Regions from separate parts of the Blautia fusiformis genome, predicted to be linked through region 1. Evidence: riboswitches for the same ligand, from Rfam matches in the RefSeq annotation. Region 1 holds a riboswitch; the other holds the start of a gene.

The links. Region 1 has a riboswitch for cyclic di-GMP ahead of LKD46_RS05450 (substrate-binding periplasmic protein). Riboswitches for the same ligand answer to the same signal wherever they lie in the genome.
Region 2: linked by a shared signal. The riboswitch ahead of LKD46_RS01910 (hybrid sensor histidine kinase/response regulator) and the one ahead of LKD46_RS05450 (substrate-binding periplasmic protein) in region 1 are both predicted to bind cyclic di-GMP.

What each region holds. Positions count from the first base shown of each region.
Region 1 is NZ_JAJEPT010000004.1:177,802-194,378, forward strand. It holds gene pfkB (1-phosphofructokinase) at 1-38, shown strand, start outside; gene LKD46_RS05390 (PTS fructose transporter subunit IIABC) at 59-1,972, shown strand; gene LKD46_RS05395 (HPr family phosphocarrier protein) at 2,011-2,268, shown strand; gene LKD46_RS05400 (DeoR/GlpR family DNA-binding transcription regulator) at 2,340-3,083, shown strand; gene LKD46_RS05405 (hypothetical protein) at 3,157-3,411, opposite strand; gene LKD46_RS05410 (GGDEF domain-containing protein) at 3,547-4,413, shown strand; gene tsaA (tRNA (N6-threonylcarbamoyladenosine(37)-N6)-methyltransferase TrmO) at 4,482-5,171, shown strand; gene LKD46_RS05420 (DUF2325 domain-containing protein) at 5,315-5,596, shown strand; gene LKD46_RS05425 (aspartate kinase) at 5,778-7,097, shown strand; gene LKD46_RS05430 (HPr family phosphocarrier protein) at 7,415-7,636, shown strand; gene LKD46_RS05435 (ATP-dependent DNA helicase) at 7,815-10,181, shown strand; gene LKD46_RS05440 (serine hydrolase) at 10,305-11,771, shown strand; gene LKD46_RS05445 (RidA family protein) at 11,866-12,237, shown strand; cyclic di-GMP riboswitch class I at 12,439-12,514, shown strand; gene LKD46_RS05450 (substrate-binding periplasmic protein) at 12,722-13,537, shown strand; gene LKD46_RS05455 (ATP-binding response regulator) at 13,521-15,707, shown strand; gene LKD46_RS16635 (Hpt domain-containing protein) at 15,738-15,962, shown strand; gene LKD46_RS05465 (response regulator) at 16,176-16,577, shown strand, end outside.
Region 2 is NZ_JAJEPT010000002.1:124-16,700, forward strand. It holds partial or broken gene LKD46_RS01905 (IS110 family transposase) at 1-378, shown strand, start outside; cyclic di-GMP riboswitch class I at 872-962, shown strand; gene LKD46_RS01910 (hybrid sensor histidine kinase/response regulator) at 1,195-4,401, shown strand; gene LKD46_RS01915 (glycerol dehydrogenase) at 4,582-5,682, shown strand; gene LKD46_RS01920 (helix-turn-helix domain-containing protein) at 5,840-6,775, shown strand; gene LKD46_RS01925 (DUF6106 family protein) at 6,863-7,375, shown strand; gene LKD46_RS01930 (ABC transporter substrate-binding protein) at 7,694-8,983, shown strand; gene LKD46_RS01935 (carbohydrate ABC transporter permease) at 9,074-9,973, shown strand; gene LKD46_RS01940 (carbohydrate ABC transporter permease) at 9,966-10,796, shown strand; gene LKD46_RS01945 (beta-galactosidase) at 10,978-13,002, shown strand; gene LKD46_RS01950 (phosphotransferase enzyme family protein) at 13,092-14,207, shown strand; gene gnpA (1,3-beta-galactosyl-N-acetylhexosamine phosphorylase) at 14,241-16,403, shown strand.

The DNA.
Region 1 (16,577 bases):
AGGTTCAGGCAGTATATGAACAGGTAACAGAGGGGTAAAGAAGAAAGGAGAAGGGAAGATGAGAATCACAGATCTGCTTGACAAACGAAGCATATCACTGGATGCTGCACCGAAGACGAAATCTGAAGCTCTGGACATGGCCGTAGATCTTATGGTAAAAAGTGAAAAGATCAGCGACAGGGAAGCTTATCGGAAACAGGTGTATTTAAGAGAGGAAGAAAGTACGACAGGAATCGGTGAGGGAATCGCTATTCCTCATGGAAAATGTGATGCGGTAAAGAAACCGGGACTTGCTGCCATGGTAGTAAAAAACGGCGTGGAATTTGAGGCACTGGATGATGAGCCGGTTACCCTTCTTTTCCTGATCGCAGCACCGAATACAGAAGATAACATTCATCTGGATGTACTCAGCAAGCTTTCCGTAATGCTGATGGATGATAATTTTACAGAATCCTTACGCAACGCAGGTTCTGTAGATGAATTTATGGAGATCATCGACAAGGCCGATGAGGAGAAAAAAGATATTGATGAAAGACTGGCAGATACAGGAAGTTCCGAAGGAGCCAGAGCTAAACTGCTGGCAGTTACTTCTTGCCCCACAGGTATTGCCCACACCTACATGGCAGCAGAGGGACTGGAAAAAGCAGCAAAGGCGAAAGACTGTTTCATTAAAATAGAGACACGAGGCTCCGGTGGAGCAAAAAATGTACTTACGGATCAGGAGATCCGGGAGGCAGACTGCATCATTGTAGCTGCAGATGCCAAGGTTCCCATGGATCGTTTCGATGGAAAGAAAGTCATCGAATGTCAGGTTTCAGATGGAATCAGCAAAGCGGACCAGCTTGTTGAACGTGCGATTTCCGGAGATGTTCCGGTATATCATGCAGCAGCAGGCAGTCAGAGCTCTTCCTCAAATGCAAAAGCAGGCGGCGGAGCAGGCCACAAGATCTATATGCAGCTGATGAACGGGGTATCTCATATGCTTCCACTGGTTGTAGGCGGTGGTATCCTGATCGCTCTAGCATTCTTGATCGATGGTTTAAGTGTAGATTTGAGTTCCCTTCCTGCAGACCAGAGAGCAAACTTTGGTACCATCACACCGGTAGCGGCTGTTCTGAAAAACATTGGTGGAACTGCATTTGGTTTCATGCTTCCGATCCTGGCCGGATTTATTGCAATGGCCATCGGTGACAGACCGGCACTTGCAGTTGGACTTGTGGGCGGTATGATCGCGGCAAACGGAAAATCCGGTTTCCTCGGAGCACTTCTTGCAGGCTTCCTTGCAGGATATCTGATCCTTGGACTTCGTAAGGTTTGTGATAAGCTTCCGGAAGCACTGGAAAAAATAGCGCCTGTACTGATCTATCCGGTTGTTGGTGTCCTTCTTATGGGACTCTGTATGACCTTCGTTGTAGAGCCGATCATGGGCGGTATTAATACAGGATTAAATAATGCCTTGACAGGCATGGGAAATTCAAGTAAAGTAATTTTAGGGTTGGTTCTTGGTGGTATGATGGCCATTGATATGGGCGGCCCGTTCAACAAAGCAGCATATGTATTTGGTACAGCAGCTATTGCGGCAGGCAACTATGACATTATGGCAGCAGTTATGGTGGGAGGTATGACTCCTCCGTGTGCCATCGCACTCGCATCCCTGCTGTTTAAAGACAAATTTACAAAAGAAGAGCGTGAGGCAGGACCGACCAACTTTATTATGGGACTTGCATTTATCACAGAAGGTGCGATTCCTTTTGCGGCATCTGACCCGGTCCATGTACTTCCGTCCTGTATCGTCGGTTCCGCAGCAGCTGGAGCAATCTCCATGTTCTTCAACTGTACACTGATGGCACCACATGGCGGAATCTTCGTATTCCCGGTTGTAGGTAATGCAATGATGTATCTGGTCGCACTGGTTGTGGGAACTCTGATCTCAGCTGTACTTCTCGGGGTACTGAAGAAAAAAGTTGCTTAAATTTTTTTAAATTAAAATGAAAACTGGAGGATAAAGAAATGAAAGAATTCAAGTATGTAGTAACAGATAACGAAGGAATCCATGCACGTCCGGCCGGAGAGCTTGTGAAGCTTGTAAAAGGTTTCGAGTCCAAGATCACTATCGAGAAGGACGGCAAGACTGTAGAGTGCAGAAAGCTTCTTGCACTTATGGGACTTGGCGTAAAGAAGGGACATGAGGTTACCTTTACATTCGATGGTGCAGATGAGGATGCAGCATACGAGGCAGTAAGCAAATTCATGCAGGAGAACCTGTAATCTCAGAATGAGTGAACAGAAGGCATCCCGGTCCGGTCGATCGGGATGTCTTTTTTGAAGGAGGAAAAGGAATGCTGACGGAGCAGAGATACGAGATCATACTCGGCCTTCTCAGAGAAAAAAACAGTGTTACGGTAACAGAACTGAAAGATATCCTGGATGCATCGGAATCTACGGTCCGCAGAGACATCACGGCGCTTTACAAGGCGGGGAAGCTGACCAGGGTTTTTGGCGGTGCGGTGGCGCTGGAACATACTGTCAATGCCTATGAGCCTACCGTAGCCCAGAAAGTTGAGCTGAATATTGAAGAAAAAAAGAAGATCGCAGCCTATGCGGCAGCTCTGATCCGTCCGGAAGATTTTGTGTATCTGGATGCGGGAACGACTACCGGATATATGCTGGAGCATCTGGAAGGCTCCGGGGCGACTTTTGTCACCAATGGTGTTTCCCATGCCAGGGCTCTGGCTCAGATGGGAGTCCGTGTGCTGCTGATCGGCGGAGAACTGAAGGGATCTACGGAAGCTGTGATCGGAAGTCAGGCCATGCAAATGCTGAAGAATTATCATTTTACAAAGGGCTTTTTCGGGACCAACGGGATGACTCAGAGAGAAGGCTTTACCACGCCGGAATCCAATGAAGCACTGGTAAAGCGAACCGCCATGGAGCAGTGTCTGGAAAAGTACGTAGTGTCTGACAGCTCCAAATTCGGACAGATCAGTGCGGTGACGTTCTTTTCATTTGACGGAGCAGTGATCCTGACGGAAAGCTGTTCCAAAGAATATAAAGATTGCAGAAATATACAGATCGTATCATAGAAAGATCACAAATAAAAAACCGGTTTGGAAGAAATTCTTCGTAAACCGGTTTTTTGTTTGTTGAGGATCTGTTTCAATCTTCCTTGGAGATCATGGCTTCCAGATCTTCTACGGAAATGTCTTTTTTGTGCATCAGCTTGAGCAGACGTTTCAGTTCGGCAGCTTCCTTTGCCTTTTTTTCAGCTTTGCGGATCTCATCCAGCTGAGCTGCCAGTGCAGTTTTTTCATCCTCCAGCGCTGCTATCTTTTCGGTGCAGGCAGCAATCTTGGAATCTACTTTGGAAATTTTCTCATTGAGTACTTCTATCTTTGTACGTCTCTGTGCCATATGAAACCTCCTGATAAAAATATTACTTCTTATACACTATACAATAGCATAAACGACGATGAAATACAATTGTGAATTGATGTGCAATATGTTATCATGAATGTATATAATATTTCAGAAACGCAGGAAAATACTATGGATAAAGATAAGGGTGTATTTATGACTGCCCGGGAAGTAAATATGGAAATAGAAATGCTGAAGACGGTTTTTGACATTGTAAGACTGGTGGATGTTAGCCGTACAGCTCCGGTAAATATTGGCTCAGACGATTGCTCTTATGAAGCAGAACATAAATGCTTTGCAGTGTGGAATAAAGGCAGAAGATGTGAGAACTGTATTTCTGCCAAAGTTTTTGCCCGTAAAAACAGAATGACGAAATTTGAGTTCGTCAATGATGACATTTACCAGGTGATCGCCAAATATGTGGTTATAGACGGGACACCTCTTGTTATGGAAATGGTCTTTAAAATGACGGATAAGATTTTTCTGGGAGCTTACGGAAGCGGGCCTCTGATCGATAAGATCAGCAAATTCAATCGAGAATTATATGAAGATCCGCTGACTGGTGCCAGAAACCGGAGATATTTTGAGGAACAGCTGAAATCCCTGGATAAGATGGGGGCTATAGCTATGATCGACGTGGATAATTTTAAACAGATCAATGACAGCTATGGCCATGTAGCCGGAGATGCGGCGTTGTGCACCATTGTCAGAACGATTTTTGATCATGTGCGGGCAGATGACGTGGTACTGCGTTATGGAGGAGACGAATTTCTTCTGATGTTTGAAGAAATTCCGGAAAAGGTATTTCAGCAGAAGCTGGAAGATATTCGGAAAGAGATCGCAATAGCAGATGTGCCGGAATACAAAGAAATCCGGATTTCCACGAGCGTTGGAGGTGTATATGGAAGCTGTAAGGTCAGAGATGGAGTGGTAGAAGCGGACAAGCTTCTCTATCAGGCCAAGCGGCAAAAAAACTGTGTTGCTTACAAGCGGATCTGACGGAAATGGCAGAATTATGTAACAGACGCAAAAGATATTTCTTTGGCAGGTAAATGGAGAAGAGAGATATGAAGATAATCGCAAGGATCAGAAGTGATTTTCCGACAAAATTCGGAATCCCACGTCAGAGCGGTCGAGTGGAAGAACTGACAGCCTGTATTGTTTTTGAACCGGAATATCGGGTACGTGAAGCGGTAAAGGGACTGGAAGATTTTTCGCATATCTGGCTGCTGTGGGAGTTTTCACAGTCGATCCGTGAGAACTGGTCCCCTACGGTACGTCCGCCACGTCTGGGCGGAAATGAAAGGATGGGCGTATTTGCCACCAGATCGCCCTTCCGCCCCAATCCTGTAGGCTTATCCTGTGTGAAGCTTAAAAAGATCGACATGGAAAGTAAAGAAGCTCCGGTACTGATCGTATCCGGTGCGGACCTGATGGACGGAACCCCCATCTATGATATCAAGCCATATCTGCCTGTGGCAGACTGTTATCCGGAAGCACTGGGCGGCTTTGCGACGAAGGTGGAGCAGCATTTTCTGCAGGTGGAAATCCCGGAAGAATGGAAGGCAAGGATCCCGGAGGACAAGCTTTCTGCATTGGAAGGTGTGCTCAGAGAAGATCCGAGGCCTGCCTACCAGAAAGATCCGGAGAGGATATACGGAATGCCTTTTGCAGGAATGGATGTTCGTTTTCAGGTAAAAAACGGCATACTTACAGTGTGTGAGATCACAGAATATAAAAAATCAGACAAAATTTAAAAATACCTTTGACAAACTTTTTAAGTGATGATATTATAATAAATGAGTTAGCAAACACTAACTCATTATTTTAAAAATGGAGTTAGTTTAAAATAACATTGAAACAGTCATATAAAAGTTCAGAGATCAAAGGAGAGTGAATTATGAGCGTTGTAATTGTAGGTGGTAATGAAAGAATGGTATGTCAGTATGAGGATATCTGTAAAGGCTTCGGATGCAAGGCGAAAGTCTTTGCCAAGGAAAAAGGAGCCATGAAGAAAAAGATTGGGGTGCCGGATCTGATGATCCTGTTCACAAGTACTGTTTCCCACAAAATGGTAAACTGCGCAGTAGAAGAAGCAAAGAAAAAATCCATTCCGGTATGCCGCTGTCATACAAGCAGCGCGGCAGCTCTTGAGAACATTCTGAAGCAGTACTGTGCATAAGAAACCGGTCAGGAGATACTTTTCTCTTGTATAATTTGACTTTTTTGCAGAAATGTTACAGAAAGGCTTGCAAAATTACAAATTATTCAATAAAATAGCCGTAGGTTTCTGTGGTAAAGCGTTGCAGTGAATGGTGGAAATGCAGCGCTGGAAGTCGAAATTACAGGTGAGAGGTGTTATCATGAAAAAAGTTGTAAAATTCGGTGGAAGTTCTCTTGCAAATGCGGAGCAGTTCCAGAAAGTGGGCGATATCATCCGCAGCGATGAGAGCCGCCGTTATGTAGTTCCGTCAGCTCCGGGAAAGAGATTTGACGAGGATATCAAAGTGACTGATATGCTTTATGGATGTTATGACGCAGCATCTAAAGGGGAGGATATCACTGAGAAGATTAATGCGATCAAGGCGCGATATTATGAGATCATCAAGGGTCTCGGACTGAGCCTTTCTCTTGAGGAGGAGTTCAGGAAGATCGATGAGGATTTCCGTGCACAGGCAGGAATCCAGTATGCGGCATCCAGAGGAGAGTTCCTCAATGGTAAGATCATGGCTGCATACCTTGGATATGATTTTGTGGATGCAGCTTCTGTGATCCGTTTTGATAAAGCCGGTAATCTGGAAGCGGAGGAGACCAATAAACTCCTTTCCAAAAAACTCAGCAAATCCCAGCATGCGGTTATTCCGGGATTTTACGGCGCATGTGCAGATGGCACGGTAAAGACATTTTCCAGAGGTGGTTCTGATGTGACCGGATCTCTGGTTGCCAAAGCTATTCATGCAGATATTTATGAGAACTGGACGGACGTTTCCGGTTTTCTTGTAACGGATCCGCGCATCGTTCACAATCCGGAGCCTATCGAGGCGATCACATACAGAGAACTTCGTGAGCTTTCCTACATGGGAGCTACTGTTCTTCATGAGGATGCCATTTTCCCGGTTCGTAAAGAGGGAATCCCGATCAATATCCGTAACACAAACAGCCCGGAGGATAAAGGTACTCTGATCGTAGAGAGCACCTGTAAGAAGCCGAAATTTACTATTACCGGTATCGCCGGAAAGAAAGGCTTCTGCTCTATTAATATCGAGAAATCCATGATGAACAGTGAGATTGGGTTCGGACGCAAGGTGCTTCAGGTATTTGAAGATCAGGGGATCAGCTTTGAGCATGTACCATCCGGAATCGATACCATGACTGTATATGTTCATCAGGACGAATTTGAGGAGAAAGAGCAGCAGGTTATCGCAGGTATCCACCGTCTGGTACAGCCTGATTTTGTGGAGATGGAATCTGACCTTGCACTGATCGCAGTTGTTGGTCGTGGAATGAAATCCCAGAGAGGCACTGCAGGAAGGATCTTCTCTGCTCTTGCCCATGCAAATGTAAATGTAAAAATGATCGACCAGGGTTCCAGTGAGCTGAATATCATCATCGGCGTAGAGAACCGTGATTTCGAAAAAGCAGTCAGAGCAATCTACGATATTTTTGTTCTGACACGGATATAAACAAAATCCGAAAACGGATTTTGTTTATAAGGAAGTAGCGAAGCGGATTCCGAATATCCGATCGATTAAATCCGGAAACGGATTTTGTTTATATCCGATTGATTAAATCCGCCGCAGGACAGTATATTACACGTCCTGCGGCGGATTTTTTTGGACTAAAAATAATACAATCAAATTCAACAGGATTTCCAAAGGAAAGACAAAGATATTGTACATTGTGTCGAAAAATGCTTGATATGAAATAAACAGTATTGACAAAAACTTAACTTTTGTGTAAAACTGACATATAAAAAAATCAGAAAGGCAGGCAGTCAGCCATGGAGAAACAGATCAAACTGGATGAAAAAAGTGCACAGGAGTTTGTCAGCGCAGCCAGCAAATGTAAATTTGATATTGATGTATTTTATAACCGTATTATCATTGATGCAAAGTCGATCCTCGGACTTTTGAGTCTGGATCTGACAAAGACTCTGACAGTAAAGTGTTACGGAGAAGATGAGGATTTTAATCGTGTTCTTTCCAAGTATGCAGCAGGTTGAGAAATATGAATAAAGAAAAACGGTGATAAAAGGGCGCAGTTCATGAGAAGAAAAGCAGAACATGCGTCCTTTTTATTATGGGAAGCTTTCGGATCATATTTTATGGTATAATCCTGGTATAGCATGGAAAAAGAATAGCTGCCGGGCTGGAATTCCGGCAGCTGCCGGGAGTGAAAATATGGAAAAACCAAGAGTGCGGATTTCTGTCAGAAATCTTGTGGAATTTATACTGAGGAGCGGAGATCTGGATAACAGCAGCGGGACATCCGGAGATAAGGAAGCCATGTTAAAAGGCGGAAGGCTTCACCGCAAGATACAGCGGAGTATGAAGGGCGATTATCGGGCAGAGGTTTCTCTGAAAAAAGAAAGTGAATACGACGATGTGGTCATTCAGGTCGAGGGCCGTGCAGACGGGATCTTTACAGAGGACGGAGCCGTTTATATTGACGAGATCAAGGGAACTTACGGAAATGTCCAGGCAATGGACATACCAGTAGCGGTTCACCGTGCCCAGGCTATGTGTTACGGACTGATCTGGGGAGAAAAAGAGGGGATTTCAGAAATCCACATTCAGATGACCTACGCTCATCTTGAGACGGAAGAAACCAGGAGATTTCGTGAGGATTTTTCCATAGAGGAACTTAAAGGCTGGTATCAGAAGCTTCTGGATGCCTATCACAAATGGATCGCATATTCCCTTAACTGGAAAAAAGAGAGGAATGCATCCATGAAGGATCTGCAGTTTCCGTTTCCATACAGAGAAGGGCAGCGGGATATAGTTAGTGGTGTGTACCATACGGTTTCCAGCGGGAAGACCTTATTTGTTCAGGCGCCTACCGGTGTGGGAAAAACCATGTCTGCCATTTTTCCGTCCGTGCGCGCCATCGGTGAGGGAAAAGGTGAAACACTTTTTTATCTTACCGCAAAAACCATCACAGGAACTGTGGCGCAGGAGGCATTTCACATCCTGCGGGAAAAAGGTCTGAAATTCAAGGTAACGGCGATCACGGCAAAGGAAAAGCTGTGTTTTCAGGATACTCCGGAATGTACACCGGAGAAATGTCCTTATGCAAAGGGGCATTTTGACCGGGTAAATGATGCGGTTTATGAGCTCTGGACCACTGAAGAGGTATATTCCAGAGAAGTGATCCGTGCTCATGCAGAAAAATGGCAGGTGTGCCCTTTTGAAATGTGTCTGGATCTTTCAATCTGGGTAGACGGGATCATCTGTGATTATAATTACGTGTTTGATCCCAATGTTCATCTGAAACGTTTTTTCGGGGAAAATATTTCCGGGGATCATATTTTTCTGATCGATGAGGCACATAATCTGGTAGAACGTGGCAGAGAGATGTACAGTGCCGGTATTTCCCGTCAGAGTCTGGTAGCACTTCGAAAGAAGATAAGAAAGAGGTTTTCAAAACTGGCCAGAACACTGGATAAAGCAAATCGCCAGATGATGGAACTGGAAGAGAATCTTGCGGAAACAGGAAAAGGGTATCAGGTGCTTCCCAATCCCGGAGTACTGCCGATCACATTTCTCACGATATCAGGTGAACTGGAAGAAATACTGGAGGAAAAAGAACTGGAAGAAGAACTACGCAGGGAAATACTGGAATTTTATTTTATAGTGCGTGATTTTTTAAATGTTTCAGAGCTGGTAGATGAAAATTATGTAGTATATACCGAAAACAGCGCAGAAGAAGGATTTCGTCTGAGGCTGTTCTGTGTGAACCCGGCAGAAAATCTGGGAGAATACCTGAAAAAAGGGAAAAGTGCTATTTTCTTTTCAGCTACAATGTTTCCCATGCTCTATTACCGGGAGCTTTTGACAACAGACCGTGATGCCTATGGGATTTATGTGCAGTCTCCTTTCCCAAAAGAAAACCGCAGGATTCTTATCGGCAGCGACGTAAGCAGCCGGTATACCCGGAGAAATCGTGCAGAATACCGGAAGATCGCCGGATATATTGCCAGATGTGTCTGGCAGAGGCAGGGAAATTATATGGTGTTTTTTCCGTCGTATCGTCTTATGGAAGACGTACTGCAGGTTTATGAGGAAGAATTTTCCGTAGACTGGGTGCGCTGCGTGTGTCAGACACCAGATATGACAGAACAGGAACGGGAAGGATTTTTGGAGGAATTTCAGGAACGGGAAGGTACCCTGGTAGGGTTCTGTGTCCTTGGAGGGATTTTTTCTGAGGGTGTTGATCTGACAGGGGAAAGTCTGATCGGGGCAGTGATCGTAGGAACCGGACTTCCCCAGATCGGCAGTCAGCGTGAGATCCTGAAAGAGTATTACGATAAAAAGAATCACTGTGGTTTTGATTATGCATATCGCTATCCGGGTATGAACAAGGTGCTTCAGGCCGCCGGGCGCGTGATCCGCACAAAAGAGGATAAAGGCGTGATATTGCTTCTGGATGACCGCTTCTGGGATCGGGATTACCAGGAAATCTTTCCCAGGGAATGGCAGGACCGTACAGGCTGCAGGCTGGATACGGTAGAAGGTGCAGTGGAGACGTTCTGGAAGAGGTTTACTTGACAGAACGGAGAAATCCGATATACTTATAGAGTCTTTATCTGGAAAATCACTGGAGGAATGTGTGGATGCCGGATCAGGACAAGAAACTGTAAAATAGGATCATAAGAAAAGTGAAAGAAGTATATGAGACGAAAAAAAATATATAAAGCATTGGCATTTTGTCTGAGCACAGTGATGCTCGCACAGCCGGTTTTTGCGACAACAGTGCAGCAGACGGCACAGGGAAGCCTTGGTTCTGTTACGGAGGAGTCCCAGATACTTCCAATTCCCGGTGAAAACGGGAAATATATTCTGAAAAGCAATGGCTTTTACTGCCTGAATGAAGATGGAACCAAAGAAAATACTCCGGCAGTGTATTATTTTGATCATTTTGAGATCGACGGAACGGTTTTTGATGGATATTATTATCACGACGAAAGCGGTAAATTTACAGCGGGAAACTCGCATATGGTCCAGATCACCGATCTGAAGGCTCCGGCAAAAGACGGCAGCGGTGAGGAAGTTTCTTTTGACGGCTGTTATATGGTAAACAATCTGGGAAAACTCAGCGCCTCTCCACAGGTACGTTATATGGATGAGCTGGTGGTGGACAAAACAACATACAACGGGCTGTATTATTTTGATGAATATGGAAAAATGGTCACAGATCCAGGTATCCATTATCTGGAAATGAATGCTGCAGGACAGATGTTTGACGGATATTATTATTTTGGCGGAGAAAACGGCGTTCTGCTCCAGGAAGAGGGAGAGACTCCGGAGGGATTTTCCGTGGATAAATCCGGAAAAGTCGAGACGAAAGATCTGGGAATGGATGGCCTTGAGAAACGGCTTGCAGATCTTCTTGGAACCTATGAGGGTACATGGAGCGTTTATGTAAAGGATCTGACCAGTGATCAGGAGTTTGAACAGAACAGTCAATCACTGTACTCAGCCAGTCTGATCAAAGTGTTTGTCATGGCCCAGACCTATGCCAACATGGATACAGTCCTTCAGAGCGAAGCGGCAAAAATGAAAAAAGATGTTACAGATCCGTCCGTATCCACAAAGGTCAATGATCTTCTCTGGAATATGATCACAGTCAGTGACAATGAATCCTTTAATGAGCTGGTACGTCTGCAGACAGCATCGGGTGTTTTTAAGGACGGAGCACAGGCTGTAAATGGATTTCTTGCGGAACAGAAATTTGCAGATACTTCCGTTCAGCACATCTTAAGCCCGTCCTCTTCAAAGGACGTCGGCCTCGGCGGCAGGAACACCACTTCCGTAAAAGACTGCGCAGAGCTTCTTTTCCGGATCTATAAAGGAGAATGTGTATCGAAAGAAGCTTCGGAGGCTATGCGTAATCTGCTTCTGAATCAGCAGGTTACTACTAAGATCCCCAGCGGGATATCTGCGTCCGTGGAAATTGCAAATAAGACTGGAGAAACGGATACGGACCAGCATGATATCGCCATTGTATATGGAAAAAAGACTACATATATCCTCTGTGTGATGTCAGAAGACTGTAAACCTGGGGACGCAGTTTCGCATATCCGGGATATTTCCGGTATTGTTTATAATTATCTGAATATGGACCTTGACCAGGGGTGATCTGTGAGTTAGAATAAAAAACAGCTGAGCAAGATCCTGATGGATATTTCCGACAGAGAAGTATCCGAAATGTTCGTGAAAGGAGAATTCTATTATGAAGACAGTACATACAGACAAAGCACCTGCAGCAATCGGACCATACTCCCAGGCTATCATCCATGGAGATACGCTTTACACATCCGGTCAGATCCCGGTGGATCCGGCAACCGGAGAGGTAGTTGGAACAACCATCGAGGAGCAGGCTGACCGTGTTATGAAGAACCTCGGAGCAGTTCTGGAAGCTGCCGGCTCCAGCTATGAGAATGCAGTCAAGACAGTATGCTTCCTTGCAGATATGAACGATTTTGCGGCATTTAATGAAGTATATGCCAAATATTTCGTAAATAAACCTGCACGTTCCTGTGTTGCAGTCAAGACACTGCCAAAGAACGTTCTCTGCGAGGTAGAAGTGATCGCAGCAATCTGATGATTTGATAAAAAATCCCTGTTGTCTGATTTCAGTCAGACGCGGGGATTTTTTTCGTGGGGATAAAGTATTTTTCTCTGTTTTGGAGCAATCTCTTTTTGTGTGTTTTCAGGCGTTAAAACGGTAATGTTTTTTCTTGTGTAAAGTAGAGCGCTGTAGTATAATAAAACCAGTTTTTTAGGATACGTATAAAAGCTTAATAAGGATGATCGGCAAACCAGATGAAAGTCTGGGACGCAAAGCTATAGGGCCTGTAAAATGGCAGCCAGTTGCATGAAATGAGGTGCACTGTCTGTGAGACGGTGTTTTTTTTATCGTTAGCTTTACGGTTGTCGTAGCTGTCTGCGTTATGCTGGTGATTTCTCTTGTTATGCGTAGAAATCAGCAGGAAGCGATCCGTGTGGAGCGGGAAAATAATGCGAGGCTGGAAACCGTAAATACAGATATGAAAAAAACAAAAAGGATAGTTAGGGATAGATGGAAAATGAAAGGAAAAAGAGTGATTGCAGGCATTCTGCTTGCGGGCATCTTAGCAGTCACCCTGTCAGGGTGTAAAAACACAGATAACACGAAAGAAGAACCAGAAAAGCCTGTTATTACCCTTGGCAGCGATAATTATCCACCATACAATTATCTGAATGAGGATGGTGTACCGACGGGTATAGATGTAGAACTGGCTACAGAAGCTTTCGAGAGAATGGGATATCAGGTGAAGGTTGTCCAGATCAACTGGGAGAAGAAAAAAGAACTGGTAGAGAGTGGAGAGATTGATTGTATCATGGGATGTTTTTCCATGGAAGGGCGCCTTGACGATTACCGATGGGCAGGACCATACATAGCAAGCCGTCAGGTGGTCGCTGTAAATGAGAACAGTGATATCTATAAACTGAGTGATCTGGAGGGAAAGAATCTGGCTGTTCAGTCCACAACCAAACCGGAAAGCATCTTTCTGAACCGGACAGATGAAAGAATCCCCAAATTGGGAAATCTGATCAGTCTTGGACATCGGGAACTGATCTATACGTTTCTTGGGAAAGGATATGTAGATGCAGTTGCCGCACACGAGGAATCTATCGTTCAGTATATGAAGGATTATGATACAAGCTTCCGTATCCTGGAAGAGCCTCTTATGATCACCGGAATAGGTGTCGCTTTTGCAAAAGATGATGACAGGGGAATCTGTGAGCAGATGGATCAGACACTGGCGGAGATGCGTCAGGATGGCACATCCCTGAAAATTATTGAAAAATATCTGGATGATCCCCAGAAGTATCTGGAGGTGGATGATCTTGGATATTAAGAGAAAGACAAAAGGAAAACGAATCCAGCTGCTCGGAGGTCTGCTCGGAATCTGTGTGGCTGTAGTCTCTCTGTTTTATTTCTTCTACGCAGAAAAAGCGGAAGCAGAGAAAAGACTGGTGGAGATCGTAAACTATGTCAAAGTGCAGTGCTCAACCTACACCCATTATAATGAATCTTCGGAATCCAAAAGTCTTTTACGTGCCATTGAAAGTGCCAGACAGATGAGTACAAATATTAGCATGGAAACAGAAAACGGCGATCAGCTAAGCCAGGATTTGCTGAAAGAAAACCTGCAGACTCTCTGGGTGGATGGCATCATAGTGCTGGATAAAGAAGGAAAGATGGACTGTGAATACAGTATGGAGGAGTCTCTGACTAATGAGATCACGGAGTATCTGCAAAAAGAAATTATCATGGATTTTGCCGGATATGAAGAAAGATCTTATTCAGAACGGTTTGCCAGGAAAGATGGATCCTATATTGACATTGCAGCCTGTGCCAGAAAAGATGTGCCAGGTATCGTTGCAATCTATTACTACACATCTCCTGAATTTACCAGAAATTATACCCTGACGATACAAGAGCTTTTAAATGGTTATAGTGTCCAGAAAGATGGAACGATCATTGTTGCAGATGATGGGATCGTTGTTGCCAGTAATGATGAGAGGCTGTTAGGGCAGAATACAGCCGACAACGAAGTTGTTCAGGCAATGAAAAAGCATACAGACAGTCAGCACATTTATCATTTGAAGAATGAAGGAACCAGATGCTACGGAATCATGCTGAAGCAGCGGGATTATTATATTTATGCGTATCTTCCGGATACGGAAGTGTTTCATAATCTTCCATTAAATGTAGCAGGTGTTATTTTTATTTATCTTCTGATATTCAGTATATTCTGGTTCTGGGCATATAGAACCAATCTGACACACCGGAAACAGGAACAGGAAAAAGACGAAAAATATAAGGCAGAACTTCTGATAGCTGCAAAAAAGGCAGAGGCTGCCAATGAGGCAAAAACAGAGTTTCTCCAGCGGATGAGCCATGATATCCGGACTCCGATCAATGGAATCTGCGGCTTGGTCGATATGGCAGACCATTATGCAGATGATATGGAGAAACAGACGGAATACAGGACAAAGATTAAAGAGGCATCCAATCTGTTGCTGGAGCTGGTAAATGATGTTCTGGATATGAGTAAGCTGGAGTCCGGTGAGATCGTTCTGGAGGAGATCCCATTTAATCTGAGAAGTATTTCCAGGGAAGTATTTGTTGTGATCGAGCAGGTGGCAGCAGAACAGAATATCCGGATCATGTGGGAGAAAAAAGAAATCATACACCGGAATCTTATTGGAAGTCCGGGGTATGTGAAACGTGTGATGATGAATATCCTGTCCAATGCAGTGAAATATAACAGAGAAAACGGACATATTTATCTTAGCTGCATGGAAATCCCATCCGAACAGCCAGGAATGACGACAATGGAATTTATCTGCCGGGATGCAGGAATCGGAATGACTGAGGAGTTCCAGAAACATATTTTTGAACCATTTGCACAGGAACATACAGGAAGCCGTACAAAATTTCCAGGAACAGGCCTGGGAATGGCGATCGCAAAGAATCTGGTCGAGAAAATGGGTGGAACCATTACCCTCGAAAGTGAATACGGTGTAGGGACTACATTTGTGATCCGGGTTCCATTTAAGATAGATCTGGATGCGGATAAACGTGAAGAACAGAAGGATATATCAGAAAAATCTATAAAGGGACTGCATATTCTTCTGGCAGAAGATAATGAACTGAATATGGAAATCGCTGAATTTTTGCTTCAGAATGAAGGGGCTGACGTGACAAAAGCATGGAATGGTCAGGAAGCGGTTGAGCTGTTCAGAAAAAGTGGACCTGGTGGATTTGATGTCATTCTTATGGATATTATGATGCCGGTCATGAATGGTTATGAAGCTACAAAGATGATCCGGTCTCTGGACAGAGAGGATGCAAAAGAAATACCGATCATTGCAATGACAGCAAATGCGTTCACGGAGGACAGAATAAGAGCAAAAGAAGCAGGGATGGATGAACATATTGTTAAGCCTGTTGATGTGGGGTTACTGATAAAAGTAATTCATAAATTGGTGAAATATAATGGATATGGCAGTGACAAATAAGCAGTGAAATATAGATAGGAGGACAAAATCATGACAATACAGGAATGCTATGAAGCTATCGGAGGAAATTATGAAGAGGTTTTAGGACGCCTTCAAAGCGAAGCACTGATCCGGAAATTCACATTAAAGTTCCTTGAGGATCCGAGTTACCTGCAGTTAAAACTGGCATTGGAAAATAAAAATTATGAAGATGCTTTCCGCAGTGCACACACACTGAAAGGGGTTTGTCAGAATCTTTCTTTTGACCGTCTGTAAGAGGTTAGTAATGAGTTAACAGAACTTTTGAGAGATAGAACCGGAGCGCAGCCTGGGATATCGGAGGCAATGGAAAAAGTAACAGAAGTATATGAGAGGATGATTGAAGAAATAAAGAAGGGACTGTCGAATTAAGTGATGCGACACGACGTTCGATCTTTGACCAGGTGCTTGGAACATCATAAACCCATTGGATAAAGGAAATAAAAAAATATGGATAAAAGACAAAAGATCCTGATTGTAGACGATTCAGAATTTAACAGGGATATGTTGAAGGAGATCCTCGGAGAAACTTATAATTACCTGGAAGCGGAAAATGGAAATCAGGCAATTCAGATGATAGGAGAAAATATAGGAATTGATCTGATGCTTTTAGATATCAATATGCCACAGATGAATGGTTTTGAAGTCTTGGAAATAATGAAAAGAAGCCAGTGTATTGCTGAAACTCCTGTAATTATGATATCTTCGGAAGATGCCGTTGATACTATGCGTAAGGCATATGAGCTGGGAATCACGGATTATATCACACGACCGTTTGATTCTGTGATTGTAAAGAAAAGAGTTCAGAATACCCTGGGACTCTATATGAAGCAAAAGCATCTGATTAATGTG
Region 2 (16,577 bases), on a different contig from region 1:
GAACTTACAAAACGTATTTTTTCTTTTCATAACGATCTGGAAGGGTTCAATTCTTTCAACCTTTGGGCAGAGACACTTAAGACTGAGAATAAAAAGACTGCAGTTCTGATCGGCTGCGAGCCAACAGGTCATTACTGGTTTGCGTTTGTGAAGTATGTAAATGATCATCAGAAAAGATTAGTAATGGTCAATCCATTCTCGGTTAAGAAGATCAAGGAACTTGATGATAACAGTCCAAAGAAAACAGATTCAAAAGATCCGAAAACAATCGCAAAACTAGTTGTGGATGGGAGATATTCAATCCCATACATGCCAGAAGGCATTTATGCCGAAATAAGAGACCTGGTATACAGCCGTGAGCCTATATGGATAATCTGAGGCATAAGTGTCGTGAAGAGCCGTATGCCTGAATTGGGCACGTACGGATCTGTGGGGGATATACCTAGTAATAGGTGTTTCTACCCGACAATTTAGGACTCGTCAGAGGATGGTGATCCTGGTAGACATGAGAGGTTAGTTACTGTAGGTGGATTTGGGAAACAGGAAGGCCTTCATAAGAAGAAACAAAGACGTTTTATTTCTTGTACCTAAAATCATCAGAAATGGACTCCATGAAGTCACTTCATATCCAGAAAACTCTATTTTGTAGATATATGTAACTTATTAACTGTTCAGCAAAGTCAGTAAAATCAAGGATTTTTGTTGAACATGCACTAAAAAGAATAGAGAGGTCCTCACCCACTGCTTATTGCTTTTCGTAACCTCCACAGGGGAGTTACTTGATTCGGTTAAAATATATGTAAATTTTCCACCAAAATATTATTGACGTAAGAAAAACCACATGGTATTTTATTTTTGGAAAAAATGAAAATTATTTTAAAGGCAAACCTGTTGAAAGGCAGGGTCGCAAAGCCAGAAGGGACTAAAGTCAGAAAGTTTGACCATGTCAGCCGGTTGCCACTGTTTCCATATCATCATAATATATGGAAAAGATGTTTGAACAGAAGAGATTCCGATACCTTTTATACTATATAGATGTGTGATTTTAAAGAATATAGTAGGGACACTGGCAGATTTTGGCAGATGTCCTTTTTGTATGCAAAAATGGGTAACGAAACTAGCAGGGACAGGTTTTCTGTATACAGATAAAAGCAGGATGAAGAAGGCATAAGACGGAGAGAGGACTTTTATAAAATGAAAAATTATGAAGACAAAATATATTCCTTAGGTGAGACTGTAACGGGGCAGACACAGGCCATGTCACAGGCCGTACAGAAAACACTGGAAAATAATGGCGGGGTAGGTATAATGACAGGATCTTATGACCAAAACCTGTCTATTTTGTCTGTGGATAATCTGCTGTTGCATAGTACAGGATATACATTCGATACTTTCATGGAACAGACAAAAGGCTCATTGAGAAATTTCTTTTATGACGAGGAAGATATACTGGAGCGAGACCGTTTTTTGCAGCTTCACGGAACAGGGGAAGCACAGATCCTTGCAGCAGACGGTACAGTGAATAATGTACGGCTTTGTAAAGAGGATGCGACAGATGAGGCGGGCAGACAGATCTGGGTTATGTCCGTACAGGTCAACTGGGATCATATAAATTTGGCACTGCTCAATGAGGCTATCTGTTCCGGCTTCTGGTATTTTGACTGTGACGAAAACAGTGAGATTGTGAATGCAAACTGGAGTCATGAATTTCGAAAAATGCTTGGCTATCATGACACCCTGGACTTTCCGAATAAACTGGAATCCTGGTCAGATCTTCTGCATCCACAGGATAAAGAAAGAGTAATGGTGCAGCTTCAGGCGGCAATTAAGGATAAGACGAACCAGATAAAATACCAGGTAGAGTATCGTATGAGAATGAAGGATAATCAATACCAGTGGTTTCGGGCATCGGCAGAAGTAATACGCCGTCTGGATGGTTCTGCCAGCAGGATTGCCGGGATTTTTATTAACATTGATGGGGAGAAAAAAGAAATCATGCAGGCACAAAAATCTGCTGCTTTCCACCGGGCTTTTACGAAAGCAGATTTGTGCGAGTATTATGTGAATCTGGAAGCGAATACTTTTGATACCTTTAAGGTTGAACCGTCCCTGATGACCGTCTTTGAACAGAGTCATACGTGGGATGAATTGATCCGGCATTTTGTGGATTCCTATGTTGTGGAGACAGATAAGAAGGCGGTATCCTCTTTTTACGACCGTGGTTATATTGCAGAAAGGCTGAAGGGGCTGGAAACCGAATTGGCTTTAGAGTGCCGTATCACTCTGAATGGAGAAGAACGATGGGTCCGCAATGTGGTCATACGTGGCGAAATAGAGGATTCAGAATATGCCATGATCTTTCTACGTGATATCACAGAGACAAAGGTAGAGAGCGCACGGCATCTGCAGATGGCAGCAGATAATGCTTCCATGGAGCAGCTGATCCAGAGCATAGTGCGTCTGGTTGACCGCTTTGTTGTCTGTGATCTGGAAAATGACAGATATGAATTCTACAATCTGAATGGACAGATGATATATAAACCTCTGGGATTTTATCATGATTTTCAGATGCAGGTTCTTGAAAAATATAAGACACTGGAACCATTGGAAGTTATAGATATCCTGATAGCCCCGGATAATATTCGGAAAAAACTGAAAAGTGAAAATGATATTTATAAGTTTGAGTATTGCAGCCTGGATGAAAAGACTTATAAAATCGCTTCTTATATTCCCTTGGAATGGAAGAATGGAAAGCTGGAAAAGGTATTGCTGGCATCCATGGATGTGACACAGGAGAAGAAAGCAGAGATTGAATCCCGTCAGGCACTGAAAGAGGCTTACCGGTCCGCAGAAAATGCAAATCGTGCGAAAACAGAATTCCTTTCCAATATGTCCCATGATATCCGGACACCAATGAATGCGATTGTGGGTCTGACAGCAATCGCAGGAGCAAATGTTGAGAGCCAGGACAGAGTCATTGAATGCCTCGGCAAGATCACAGAATCAAGCCGCCATCTGCTGGGGCTGATCAATGAAGTATTGGATATGGCACGCATTGAAAGTGGAAAAATGACACTGGCACAGGAAGATTTCAATCTGTCAGAGCTGGTAGATAATCTTATTACACTTACGAAACCGGTGCTTGATGAACATAAACATAATTTTGATATACACATCAATCATATTGAACATGAGGCTGTCTGTGGTGACAGCTTGAGGATTCAGCAGGTATTTGTGAATCTGATGAGTAATGCGATCAAGTATACACCGGATGGCGGGAATATTATTTTTTCCATAGAGGAAAAGCCAAATGGATTTTCAGAACTTGGATGCTATGAATTTACGATTGAGGATAATGGGATCGGTATGTCACCGGAATTCCAGAAAATCATGTTTGAGCCGTTCAGCCGCGCGGATGACCACCGGACAACCAGAGTCCAGGGAACTGGTCTGGGAATGGCAATCAGCAGAAATATTGTGAACCTGATGAATGGCACTATTAAAGTGGACAGTACCTTGCACAAGGGAACTAAAATCACAGTAACAATTTATCTGGAGCTTCAGGAAAAAGAAAAAGAACAGGACAGAAATCTGATGAATCTGCCGGTCCTGGTTGTGGATGATGATAGGACATGCTGTGAAAGTACAGTTGCAACATTAAAGGAAATCGGTATTATGGGTGAATGGGTTCTCTCTGGCAGGGAAGCGGTTGAGCGCTGTTATGCACGGCATGAGTTGAAAGATGATTACTTTGCTGTTATTTTAGACTGGAAGATGCCGGAGATGGATGGCATAGAAACAGCCAGACAGATCCGGAAGCGGATAGGAAAAGAGATCCCCATCATTGTACTGACATCCTATGAATTCAGCGAAATTGAAGAAGAAGCAAAGGCTGCAGGTGTAGATGCTTTTATTGCAAAACCGCTGTTCCGTTCCCGGCTGACGGCAACACTGCGGCAGTTTACTTCAGGAAGAAAAGAAAAAATAGCAAGAAATTATCTGGAGAAGCTGTCAGAATCAGACTACACGGGAAAAAGGATTCTGCTGGTTGAGGATAATGAGTTGAACAGAGAAATTGCTGGTGAAATTTTACAGATGACAGGTGCAAAAGTGGAAACGGCAGAAAATGGGAAAATTGCAGTTGAAAAAGTGGAAGCTTCTCCGAAAGGTTCGTATGATCTTGTTTTTATGGATATCCAAATGCCTGTCATGAATGGTTATGAGGCAACTGCAGCAATCAGGAGCCTTCCGGGTGAAAAGGGAAAACTGCCTATTGTTGCCATGACTGCCAATGCTTTTGCAGAAGATGTACAGCTGGCCAAAAATACAGGCATGAATGGACATATCGCGAAACCGCTGGATATGAATAAGCTGAATGATGTTCTGGAAAGCTGGCTGTAACTGATTTTCATGTGATCACAAAGTATATTACTAGGAACAGAGTGAACAGTAACAGTAACTCAGGTGATGCTGCATAAATCCTCAAATACTCCTTGCAATAAAAAAATACAGCAATTATAATATAAATACAAAAGCCGGATGCGGAGGCTGACTTCTGAAAACAAAGAAAGGAAGTATAAAATGGCGAAAATTTTAATCAGTCCGTCCAAATATTTACAGGGTGCGGGAGAAATGAAGAATCTTGGAACTTATGCTGCAAAGAGTGGAAAAAAAGCGTTGGTTCTGATCAGTAAAGGCGGATATAAAAGAATCGGTAAAACGATCGAAGAGAGCTTTGCTGAGAGTACCTGTGAGGTGGTTTTTGATTATTTTAACGGAGAATGCTGTAACAGTGAGATTGATCGTCTGGTAAAGATCGTAAAAGATGAGCAGTGTGATCTTACCATTGGTATTGGTGGAGGAAAGATCTTTGATACAGCGAAGGCAGTTGCATACTATGCGGGAACACCGGTATTTATCTGCCCGACGATCGCATCTACAGATGCCCCTTGCAGTGCTTTGTCTGTTATTTATACAGAAGAAGGAGTTTTTGAAAAATATCTGTTTCTTCCGGCGAATCCGAATCTTGTTCTGATGGATACAGATATCATCACCAAATCGCCGGTTCGTCTTACTGTGGCTGGTATGGGAGATGCACTGGCAACATATTTTGAGGCAAGGGCATGCAAGAGAAGCGGAGCAACTTCCTGTGCAGGAGGTAAGACAACAGAGGCTGCCATGGCACTGGCTGAACTTTGCTTTAATACCTTGATGGATGAGGGCGTAAAAGCTAAGATAGCTCTGGAAGCAGGCGTATGCACACCGGCAGTTGAGAAAGTGATTGAGGCTAATACACTTCTTTCTGGAATTGGTTTTGAAAGTGCAGGACTTGCAGGTGCACATGCGATCCATAACGGATTTACTGTACTGGAAGAATGCCATCATATGTATCATGGAGAAAAAGTTGCATTCGGAACCATCACACAGCTGGTACTGGAGAATATTCCCCAGGAAGATCTGGAAGAGATCATCTTATGGTGCATTGAAGTAGGACTTCCTGTTACTCTGGCAGAGCTTGGAGCTGGGAAGGTAACGGATGAGCAGCTTATGGAAGTTGCCACAACTGCATGTGCGGAGAATGATACACTTCACAACATGCCATTTGAAGTTACACCGGAAACTGTATTTGCAGCAATCAAAGCGGCAGATGCATATGGAAGATATTACCTGGATGAGGAATAAACAGATAAAAAGTAAATAGCTGATATAAAAATTGCAATCTGCAGAAACAAGAGTTATCAAGTATTGTTATCCTGCAGGTTGCTTTTTTTTATGTATGGCTGTAATATAACAGAAAGATCAGTAAATATCGGAACAAAAAACATACGGAGGAATATTTGTGGCAAAAAAACGAAAACCCAAAATGGAGCTTCGATATTATAAGATGCCGGAGGGGAGCCCCATCCTTGCATTGCTTGGACAGAAGTGGGTTCAGAATTATGGGAACGATATCGATTATCTCCATTTTCATAATTATCTGGAAATCGGATTCTGCTATGAAGGACAGGGATTTATGATACTTGGAGAGGATAAGGTACAGTTTCATGACCGGGATTTTACGGTGATCCCATCCAATTATCCACATACCACAAACAGTGATATTGGAACTATCAGCCGCTGGGAGTATCTTTTTATTGATGTAGAAGGATTCCTGGATAAATTTATTAATAATTCAGTAAAAAAAGAAAAAATCGTTCAGCGGATCAACTCCAGATCGCTTTTTCTGAATGAAAAAGAAAACCGATCCATGGCAGGTAAGATCCTTAAGATTCTGGATATCATGCGGGATGGAGAGGAATTTTATCTGGAAGAAGCTAAGGGAGTTTTGGCATCGCTTCTTGTGGAAATCGCAAGGATAAACCGAGATTTAGGCGAAGAACGTTACAGCGAAGGCAGAGGAAAAGTCATGGATATGATCTCCAGGTTCCAGGATTATATTTCTGATCATTACATGGAGGATCTTCGTATTGACGAACTGGCAGAATACTGTCATATCAGTGAAACTCATTTGCGCCGGATATTTACGACTTACATGAAGATGAGCCCGCTGGAATACATCAATACGATCCGTATCCAGGCGGCCTGTGATTATCTGAAAAAAACAGATCAGCCAATTGCAGATATAGCACATAAGTGTGGTTTTACCACCAATTCCACATTTAACCGGAATTTTCGTCAGGTTACGGGAATGACACCTCTGGAGTGGAGAAAACGTCCGGAGAACTATGAACAGCAGCTTCTTAAGTTTGACATCCATTCAGAGGAAGGCTGGTAAAACAACAAAACCAGATCTATGGATCTATCACGACAGAATAGAAATATCAGACTGTATGCGGATCAGGCAGATGGAAAGAGGTAAGAAATGTACGATTACAGGATTGTGGAGCAGGTCTCCAGAAAAAAGAAACATATGTCAGGAGCTCTCAGAAAAGTAATGGTGATCTTTGCGGCAATTTTTGTACTGATGGGTATCACGATCTCTCAGGCATTCATGCTTCCGGGATTTCTTCTGGCGCTGCTTTACTTTGCTTATGACATATTCAGCCAGAGAGACTATGAATATACCATGGAAAACGGACAACTGACCATAGATGTGATCTATGGTAAAAAATATCGTAAAACAGCTCACGTGCTGAAGCTTGAGGAGATGGAAGTGACAGCACCTCACTATCATGAAAAAGTGGCAAAATATAAAAAGAATACCGGAACGGAGAAACTGAAAAAATACGATTATACCTCTTATGAAGATGATGTGCCTTACTATACCATGATCATTCAGGAAGATGGACGTAAAATAAAACTTCTTCTGGATCTGACAGAGGAAATGCTGCATACGATGAAAACGCAGTTTCCTGAAAGGGTTTATTTTGCATAATATGCAGAAATGTTTGTGAAATATGTATGAAAAACAACATAAAATTTTATGAAATAGAAACAAAAACCTTCTTTTTTGACAAAAAATGTTCGCACAATGTCAAAAAAGAAGGTTTTTTTGGGCATCCTGACGAATGTAAAAAGAAAAATCCTCAAAGTGCATATTTTTTGTAAAAATATAGCGTGACAATAGTGCACAATCAATAAAATGGTTGAAATTGCACATTATATGAACAATTCTGCAAACTATAGAGGAAATACGGATGCTATAATCTATTCATAAGCAAACGGGAAATGCTTAATAAAGGAGGAAAAGTAAATGAAGAAAAAATTACTCGCAGTATTAATGACAGGTATCATGGCAATGTCTTTTGCTGCAACTACTACAGCAGTATATGCAAAAGGTGATGACGATAACACCCTGACTGTATGGGCATGGGATCAGAACTTCAACATCAAGGCTATGAATATTGCAGGTGAGCAGTATGCAAAGGATCACGAAGGATTCAAGGTTGATGTAGTTGAGACATCTTCTGATGACTGCCAGACCAAACTTACAACAGCAGCAAACGCCGGAGATTACAGCACACTTCCGGACATCGTTCTGATGCAGGACAACAGCTATCAGAAATATCTGAAGAGTTATCCGGATGCTTTTACAGATCTGAAGGATATGGATATCAACTGGGATGATTTCGGAAAACTGAAACAGTCCTACTCCATGGTAGATGACACACATTACGGAGTTCCGTTTGATAACGGTGCAACAATTGCCTGCTATCGTACAGATATCCTGGAAGAAGCAGGATATACCATTGATGATCTTACAGATATCACATGGAGCAAATTCATGGAGATCGGAAAAGACGTTCACGAAAAAACAGGTAAATATCTCCTTACAAGTGAAGCAACAGGTGGCGATACTCTGATGATGATGATCCAGTCCTGTGGAGCAAACTTCGTAAATGATGACGGAGAGGCTTATATCGTTGGCAACGATGTAGCAGAGAAATGCGTAGATCTTTATGTGGATCTTGTAAAGAACAATGTTGTTAAATTAGTAAATAACTGGGATGAGTACATCTCCACAATCACAGGCGGAGAGGCTGCCGGTATCGTTAACGGTAACTGGATCACAGCTACACTGATGGGAACAGAGGATCAGAAGGGTCTGTGGCAGATCACAACAATGCCGAAAGTTGACGGCGTTGATACAGCTACAAACTATGCAAACAATGGCGGATCTTCCTGGTACATTACATCCAACTGCAAGAATGTAGAGCTTGCTGAGGACTTCCTTGCAAGCACATTTGGTTCCAGCACAGACTTCTATGATGCAATCCTTCCGGAAACAGGTGCAATTTCCTGCTACCTGCCGGCTGGTGAGTCTGAGGTTTACAATGAGCCAAGCGAGTTCTTCAATAACCAGCCGATCTTCTCAACAATTGTAGAGTACTCTTCACACATTCCGGAATTTACAAAAACTCCGTACCACTATGAGGCAAGAGAGTGCATCAACACAGCTGTTGTTAATATTGTAAACGGCGCAGATAAAGAATCTGCACTTCAGGAAGCACAGGATACACTGGCATTCAAGATGACAGAGTAAAGCTGAAATATTAATGAAATACAGGGCAGGGGACTGCATGCAGTCCCTTGTCTTATGTAAAGGTTTAGATGTTTGAAAGGAGGAGTTCCTGTGAATTCCAAAAAAAGTGGCATGTCTCTGGTAGCGAAACAAAGAGCGGCCGGCTGGATCTTTCTGGCACCGGCAACCATTATGATCGCTGTCATGAGTTTTTATCCGATGATCCGCGCATTTATCATTTCTTTACAGACAGGTGCCGGAGCAAACATGAGGTTTGCGGATCCGATCTTCAGTAACTATAAACGTATCATGATGGATAAGGTATTCCAGCAGTCCATCGTCAATACTTTCCTGTATCTTATTATTCAGGTACCGATCATGCTGGTCCTTGCGATCCTGCTTGCACAGCTTCTGAATAACAAGGATCTGAAATTTAAAGGCTTTTTCCGTACATGTGTATTTCTTCCATGTGCAACATCTCTTGTATCTTATTCTCTGATCTTCCGTTCTATGTTTGCAACAGACGGTCTGATCAACAGCATCCTGATCAAACTTGGAATTTTAACAACTGGCTATAACTTCCTGGGTAACTCCACAAGTGCAAAGATCGTGATCATCATCGCACTGATCTGGAGATGGACAGGATATAACATGGTGTTCTATCTGGCAGGTCTTCAGAATATTGAATATTCTGTATACGAGGCAGCAAAGATCGATGGTGCCAATGGCTGGAAGACCTTCTGGAAAATTACCGTACCACTTCTGAAACCGACAATTATCATGACATTTATTATGTCGATCAATGGTACACTGCAGTTGTTTGATGAGTCTGTCAACCTGACAAAAGGTGGCCCGGCGAACTCAACCATCACAATGTCCCATTATGTTTATAATACATGCTTCATCAACGTGCCAAACTTCGGATATGCGGCAGCAATGTCATTTATCATATTTATCATGGTAGCGATCCTGGCCTTTATCAATTTGAAAGTAGGTGATACACGTGACTGAGAAAAAGAATAAATCCGCAATTCAGAGAAGATTGATCCCTACATATATTTTTCTGATCATCGTATCATTTATCTCTGTATTTCCACTGTATTGGATGATCTCTGCGGCAACCAATACATCCACAGATGTATCCAGAGGCCGTATCCTTCCGGGTACATATTTTATGCAGAACTTTAAAAACCTGACTGCACAGCAGCCGCTGTGGAGAGCTCTTGGAAACTCTCTGTTTTATGCAGTTCTTACTACAGTGATCTGCCTTCTGATCTGTTCTATCGCAGGTTATGGCTTTGAGGTATATCATGACAGATGGAAAGACAGACTGTTTTCCACCCTGCTTCTTGCAATGATGGTTCCGCAGGTTGCAACGATGGTTCCTTTATTTAAGATGTTTTCAAAAGCCGGACTCTTAAATACAGCGGTAGGTTTTATCCTTCCGATCATTTCCACACCATTTATGATCATGATGTTCCGTCAGAATGCCAGAGCATTTCCTATCGATATCATTGAGGCAGCACGGATTGACGGATTAAGCGAGGTAAGGATCTTTTTCCAGATGTTTATCCCGACTATGAAATCTACTTATGCGGCGGCAGCAGTTATCACATTTATGAATGCATGGAATTCCTATCTGTGGCCGAAGGTAATCATGACAGATAATAAGGCGATGACCATGCCGATGTTGATCGCCAATCTGATCACAGGATATGTAACGGATTACGGCATGCTGATGTGCGGCGTATTATTCTGTTCCATTCCGACCATGATCGTATTCTTCGTATTACAGAAACAGTTCGCAGAGGGTATTACCGGAGCTGTAAAATAATTTTAAAACAAAAAGGATGCTGCCGAAATCTGTAGGTATATTGTATAATATGCTTTAACTGGATCACGCAGCATTCTTTTTATACCAGATCAACTGTGGATCAGTTGTCTGGTATAAATTTTCTCAGAGAAGAGGATGCTTTTGTCCGCTTGATGTGAATCAAATCATAAGGAGATAAAAAATGGCAGAGCAGATTAGATACAGCCATTATCTGCACGGCGGCGATTACAACCCTGAGCAGTGGCTGGACAGACCGGATATTCTGAAAAAAGATATCGAATATTTCAAAAAAGCCCATATCAATACCGTTTCCATGGGAATGTTTTCCTGGGCAGTGCTGGAGCCAGAAGAGGGAAGATATAACTTTGACTGGCTGGAAGAAGTGATCGATAATCTGTATAAAGAAGGAATTTATACGATACTTTCCACACCATCCGGAGCAAGACCGAAATGGATGGCAGATAAATATGAAGAAGTTCTTCGCATGGATCCGGATCGCACAAGAAGATTTTTCGGTGGAAGACATAATCACTGTTATACTTCTCCAGTATACAGGGAAAAAGTCTACAATATTAATAAGAAGCTTTCTGAACGTTTCGGAAAACATCCCGCAGTGCTTTTGTGGCATATTTCCAATGAATATGGCGGAGAATGCCACTGTCCTCTGTGCCGGGAAAAATTCCGGGAATGGCTGAAAGAAAAATACGGGACCATTGAAAATTTAAATTCCAGCTGGTGCACAACGTTTTGGAGCCATACCTATAACAGCTTTGATCAGATCGAAAGTCCTTCGCCAAAGGGGGAAAATGCTCTTCATGCACTTACCTTGGACTGGAAACGTTTTGTTACAGACAGGACTGTGGATTTTATGAAGCATGAGATTTCTGCGATCCGTGCAGGTGGTTCCGAGCTTCCGGCAACTGCCAATCTGATGTATGACTACAACGGACTGGACTATAAAAAATTTAAGGATGTTATGGATATTGCATCCTGGGATAATTATCCAAGCTGGCATAAAAAAGACAATTATACCACAGCGTTGGACGGAGCCATGCAGCATGATCTTATGCGAAGCATCAAGAAAGCACCGTTTCTTCTGATGGAATCCTGTCCCTCTGCGACCAACTGGAAGCCTATCAACAAGCTGAAAAAACCAGGAATACATCTGGCTGCCTCTCTGCAGGCAGTTGCTCATGGTTCAGACAGTGTTCTGTATTTCCAGCTTCGTCAGAGCCAGGGAGCCTCTGAGAAATTCCATGGTGCGGTGATCGATCACTACGGTGGGGATGATACTCGTATTTTCCGCGAAGTGACAGAGGTAGGAGAAGCGTTGGAGCAGATCCGGGAAACTGCTGGAAGCGTGACGAAGTCTCCAGTGGCTGTTCTCTATGACCGGGAAAATGACTGGGCGCTGAAGGATGCGCAGGGACCTCGAAACGAGGATATGCATTATCAGGAAAATGTACTGAAACAGTATCGTGCTCTCCGAAGAAAAGGCTATAATACAGATATCATCAATATGGAACATGAGCTGTCCCGGTACCGTTTGGTAACGGCACCGATGGCCTACATGTTTTATCATGGATATGCCGAAAAGCTTCGCGCTTTTGCAAAAAACGGTGGTACTTTGGTAATTTCCTACTGGTCCGGACTTGTAGATGAAACAGATAAATGCTATCTGGAGGGAACCCCTCACGGGCTGATGGAAGCAGCCGGTATCCGTACGGAAGAGATCGATGCACTTTATGACTGGGAAGAAAACGTAGGTATCCCGGAAACAGGAAATCATCTCAGAATTACAGAAAGCTATACCTGCAAAAATCTCTGTGAGCTTGCAAAGGTTTCCGATGCGGAAGTACTGCTGCGTTATGGAAGGGATTTCTATCAGGGGTATCCGGTACTGACTCACAAGAAATACGGAAAGGGCCATGTTTATTATGTGGCGGCAGATATGGAAGCAGCCTTTTATGAGGATTTTCTGGGAAGGGCAGCAGAGGAAGCAGGCGTGAAGATGCCGCTTACATTTATACCGGAAGGTATTTCTGTGACAACCAGAGAAAATAAGGATACGGAATATCTATTTATCCAGAACTTCGGAGAAAAGACAGAAACGGTTTCTGTCCCGGGGGATTACGAAGTTCTCTACGGATCAACGGATGAAAATATGGCTCCGCTTGCCACCAGGATCTTAAAGCGGAAAAAATAATCAAAGTAAAAAAATCACAGCAAAAGTATAAAGTATATTTGTTTTCGGACGGTATGCTTTTTACTGCTGTCTGGGAAAGAGAAGGTAAAATGGCAGGTACACCAAAAGAAGAGATAAAAAGAATAGCGGATCAGTTTGCATTTACCGGAGAACTGGTTTCCTGCGGCCCCTGCGGAAGCGGGCATATCAACGAAACCTATATGCTTAGATATCGGATCGGAGAGATGGGGTCCATTAAGGTGATCCTTCAGAAGATCAATCGGGAGATCTTTCAGAAACCGGAAGAACTGATGGAGAATATTGCCGGAGTCACCGGGCATCTGAAAAAGAAAGTTCTTCAGAAGGGAGGAGATCCGGAACGGGAGGTTCTGAACCTGATTCCGACAAAGGACGGGAAGGCATTCCTGACAGATGAAAACGGAGAATGCTGGAGAGCTTATATTTTTATTACCGATGCAGTAAGTTATGATCTGGCGGAAAAACCGGAGGATTTTTATGAAAGTGCAGTTGCATTTGGAAAATTCCAGGAAATGCTGGCAGATTACCCGGCAGAGACTCTGCATGAAACGATAAAGGATTTCCATGATACAAAGAAACGTTTTCAGACTTTGAAAAATGCCATAGAGAAGGACAGCCGCCATCGTGCCGCATCCGTAAAAGAAGAGATCGCATTTGCGTTTCAGCATGAGTATCTGGCAAATGTATTCGGTGAGCTTCTGGCAAAAGGTGAGGTGCCCCTTCGGGTAACGCACAACGATACGAAGCTGAATAACGTTATGATCGACTTGGAAACAGGAAGGGGAATCTGTGTAGTGGACCTGGACACGGTTATGCCGGGACTTGCCATGAATGATTTTGGAGATTCCATTCGTTTCGGGGCCAGCACTGCATTGGAGGATGAGAAAGATTTAAGCAAAGTTTCCTGTGATATGGAGCTCTATGAAATCTATGTAAAAGGCTTTCTGGAAAGCTGTGGAGATAAGCTTAGTGCAAAAGAGATCGAGATGCTTCCCATGGGAGCTAAGGTGATGACTTATGAATGTGGCATTCGCTTTCTTACCGATTATCTGGAAGGAGATCATTATTTTAAGATCGACCGGGAAGAACACAATCTGGACCGCTGCCGCACACAGTTTAAGCTGGTGGCTGATATGGAACAGAAATGGGATACTATGCAGACGATCGTGAAAAAATATCAGAAATAAAAAAACAGGAATTTTTACAATGGAGGTAAAGTGATGAGCGAAACAAAAGGAAGAGTGACCATTCCGACAGATCTGGATGTGATCCCGGAGACACTGAAAATGCTGGATGAGTGGGGTGCAGATGCCATCCGTGACTGTGACGGAACGGAATTTCCGGCAGAGCTGAAGAAAACCGGCGCAAAGATTTATGCAACTTATTATACCACCAGAAAGGATAATGCCTGGGCAAAGGCCCATCCGGAAGAAATCCAGCAGATGTATATCATGACATCTTTTCACACGGCAGTGTCGGATACTCTGGAGATCCATCTGATGGATCATTTGTATCCGGATATGCTGGCGGTGAATACAAGAGATGATATCAGAAGATGGTGGGAAGTCATTGACCGGACTACAGGGGAAGCTGTCAGTACAGAGGAATGGTCATACGATGAAGAAAACGGAAATGTTGTGATCAGGCCGGCGAAAGAGTTTCATGAGTATACGGTAAGCTTTCTTGCATATATCATGTGGGATCCGGTACATATGTACAATGCAGTTGTCAATGACTGGAAAGATGTAGAACCTCAGATCACTTTTGATGTGCGTCAGCCGGCAACACGTGCACATTCCATGAATCGCCTCCGCAGATTTCTGGATTCCCATGATTATGTGAATGTAGTACGATTTACTACATTTTTTCACCAGTTCACACTGATCTTTGATGAGATGGCACGGGAAAAATATGTAGACTGGTTTGGATATTCCGCTTCGGTGAGCCCCTATATCCTGAAACAGTTTGAGCAGGAAGTGGGATATAAGTTCCGTCCGGAGTTTATCATTGATCAGGGATATATGAACAACACCTACCGTATCCCATCAAAAGAATTTAAAGATTTCCAAGCTTTCCAGAGACGGGAAGTGGCGAAGCTTGCAAAGGAAATGGTAGACATTGTCCATGAATACGGAAAAGAGGCCATGATGTTCATGGGTGATCACTGGATCGGTATGGAGCCCTTTATGGATGAGTTTGCTTCCATCGGGCTGGATGCGGTAGTGGGAAGCGTCGGAAACGGAGCGACCCTACGTTTGTTCAGTGATATTAAACATGTAAAATATACAGAGGGAAGATTTCTGCCGTACTTTTTCCCGGACACCTTCCATGAGGGCGGGGATCCTGTAAAAGAGGCAAAAGTAAACTGGGTGACTGCAAGAAGAGCTATCCTTCGAAGTCCGATCCAGAGAATTGGATACGGCGGTTATCTGAAACTGGCTCTGGAATTTCCGGATTTTGTACAGTATATCAAGGAAGTCTGCCAGGAATTCCGTGTGCTCTACGACAATATCCAGGGAACCACACCATACTGTGTAAAACGTGTGGCTGTTTTAAATTGCTGGGGAAAAATGCGCTCCTGGGGCAACCATATGGTACATCATGCCATCTATTACAAGCAGAATTATTCCTATTTCGGAATTATCGAGGCATTAAGCGGTGCGCCTTTTGATGTGTCCTTTATCAGCTTTGATGATATCCGTCAGGATAAAGATCTGCTGAATGATTTTGATGTGATCATCAATGTAGGTGATGCGGATACTGCACAGTCCGGTGGTGAGAACTGGGCAGATCCGAAGATTCTTACAGCTGTGCGGAAATTTGTCTATAATGGCGGCGGATTTATTGGCGTCGGTGAACCGGCAGCTCATCAGTGGCAGGGAAAATTCTTCCAGCTGGATGACATCCTTGGTGTAGAGGAAGAAAGAGGATTTAATCTTAATACCGATAAATACAACTGGGAAGAGCATAAAGATCATTTTATCCTGAAGGATACAGACGGAACCGTAGATTTCGGTGAGGGGAAAAAGAATATCTTCGCACTTCCGGATACGAAGATCCTTATCCAGAAGGACCAGGAAGTCCAGATGGCAGTAAAAACCTTCGGAAAAGGCAGAGGTGTTTACATCAGCGGACTTCCGTACAGCTTCTGCAACAGCCGTATCCTTTATCGTGCTGTGCTCTGGTCAGCAGCGGCAGAAAATGAGCTTTTCTGCTGGTTTTCTTCCAATTATAATGTGGAAGTACATGCTTATGTGAAAAATAAAAAGTATTGTGTGGTAAACAACACCTATGAGCCACAGGACACTACGGTTTACACAGGGGATGGAAAGAGCTTTGACCTTCATCTGGAAGCTAATGAGATCCGCTGGTATCAGATCTGAGAAAGCAGGATACAGGTTTACTGATAAAGAAAAGCTGTGAAATTGTCTGAGGGCGTTGACAGAGAAAAAAACTTATAATATAATAAATCCATTCCAAAAGTAGGAAAACAAAGCTGTTGTAATAGAGAAAATCTATTATAACAGCTTTTTGTTATTGTTGACAAACAATTTTGC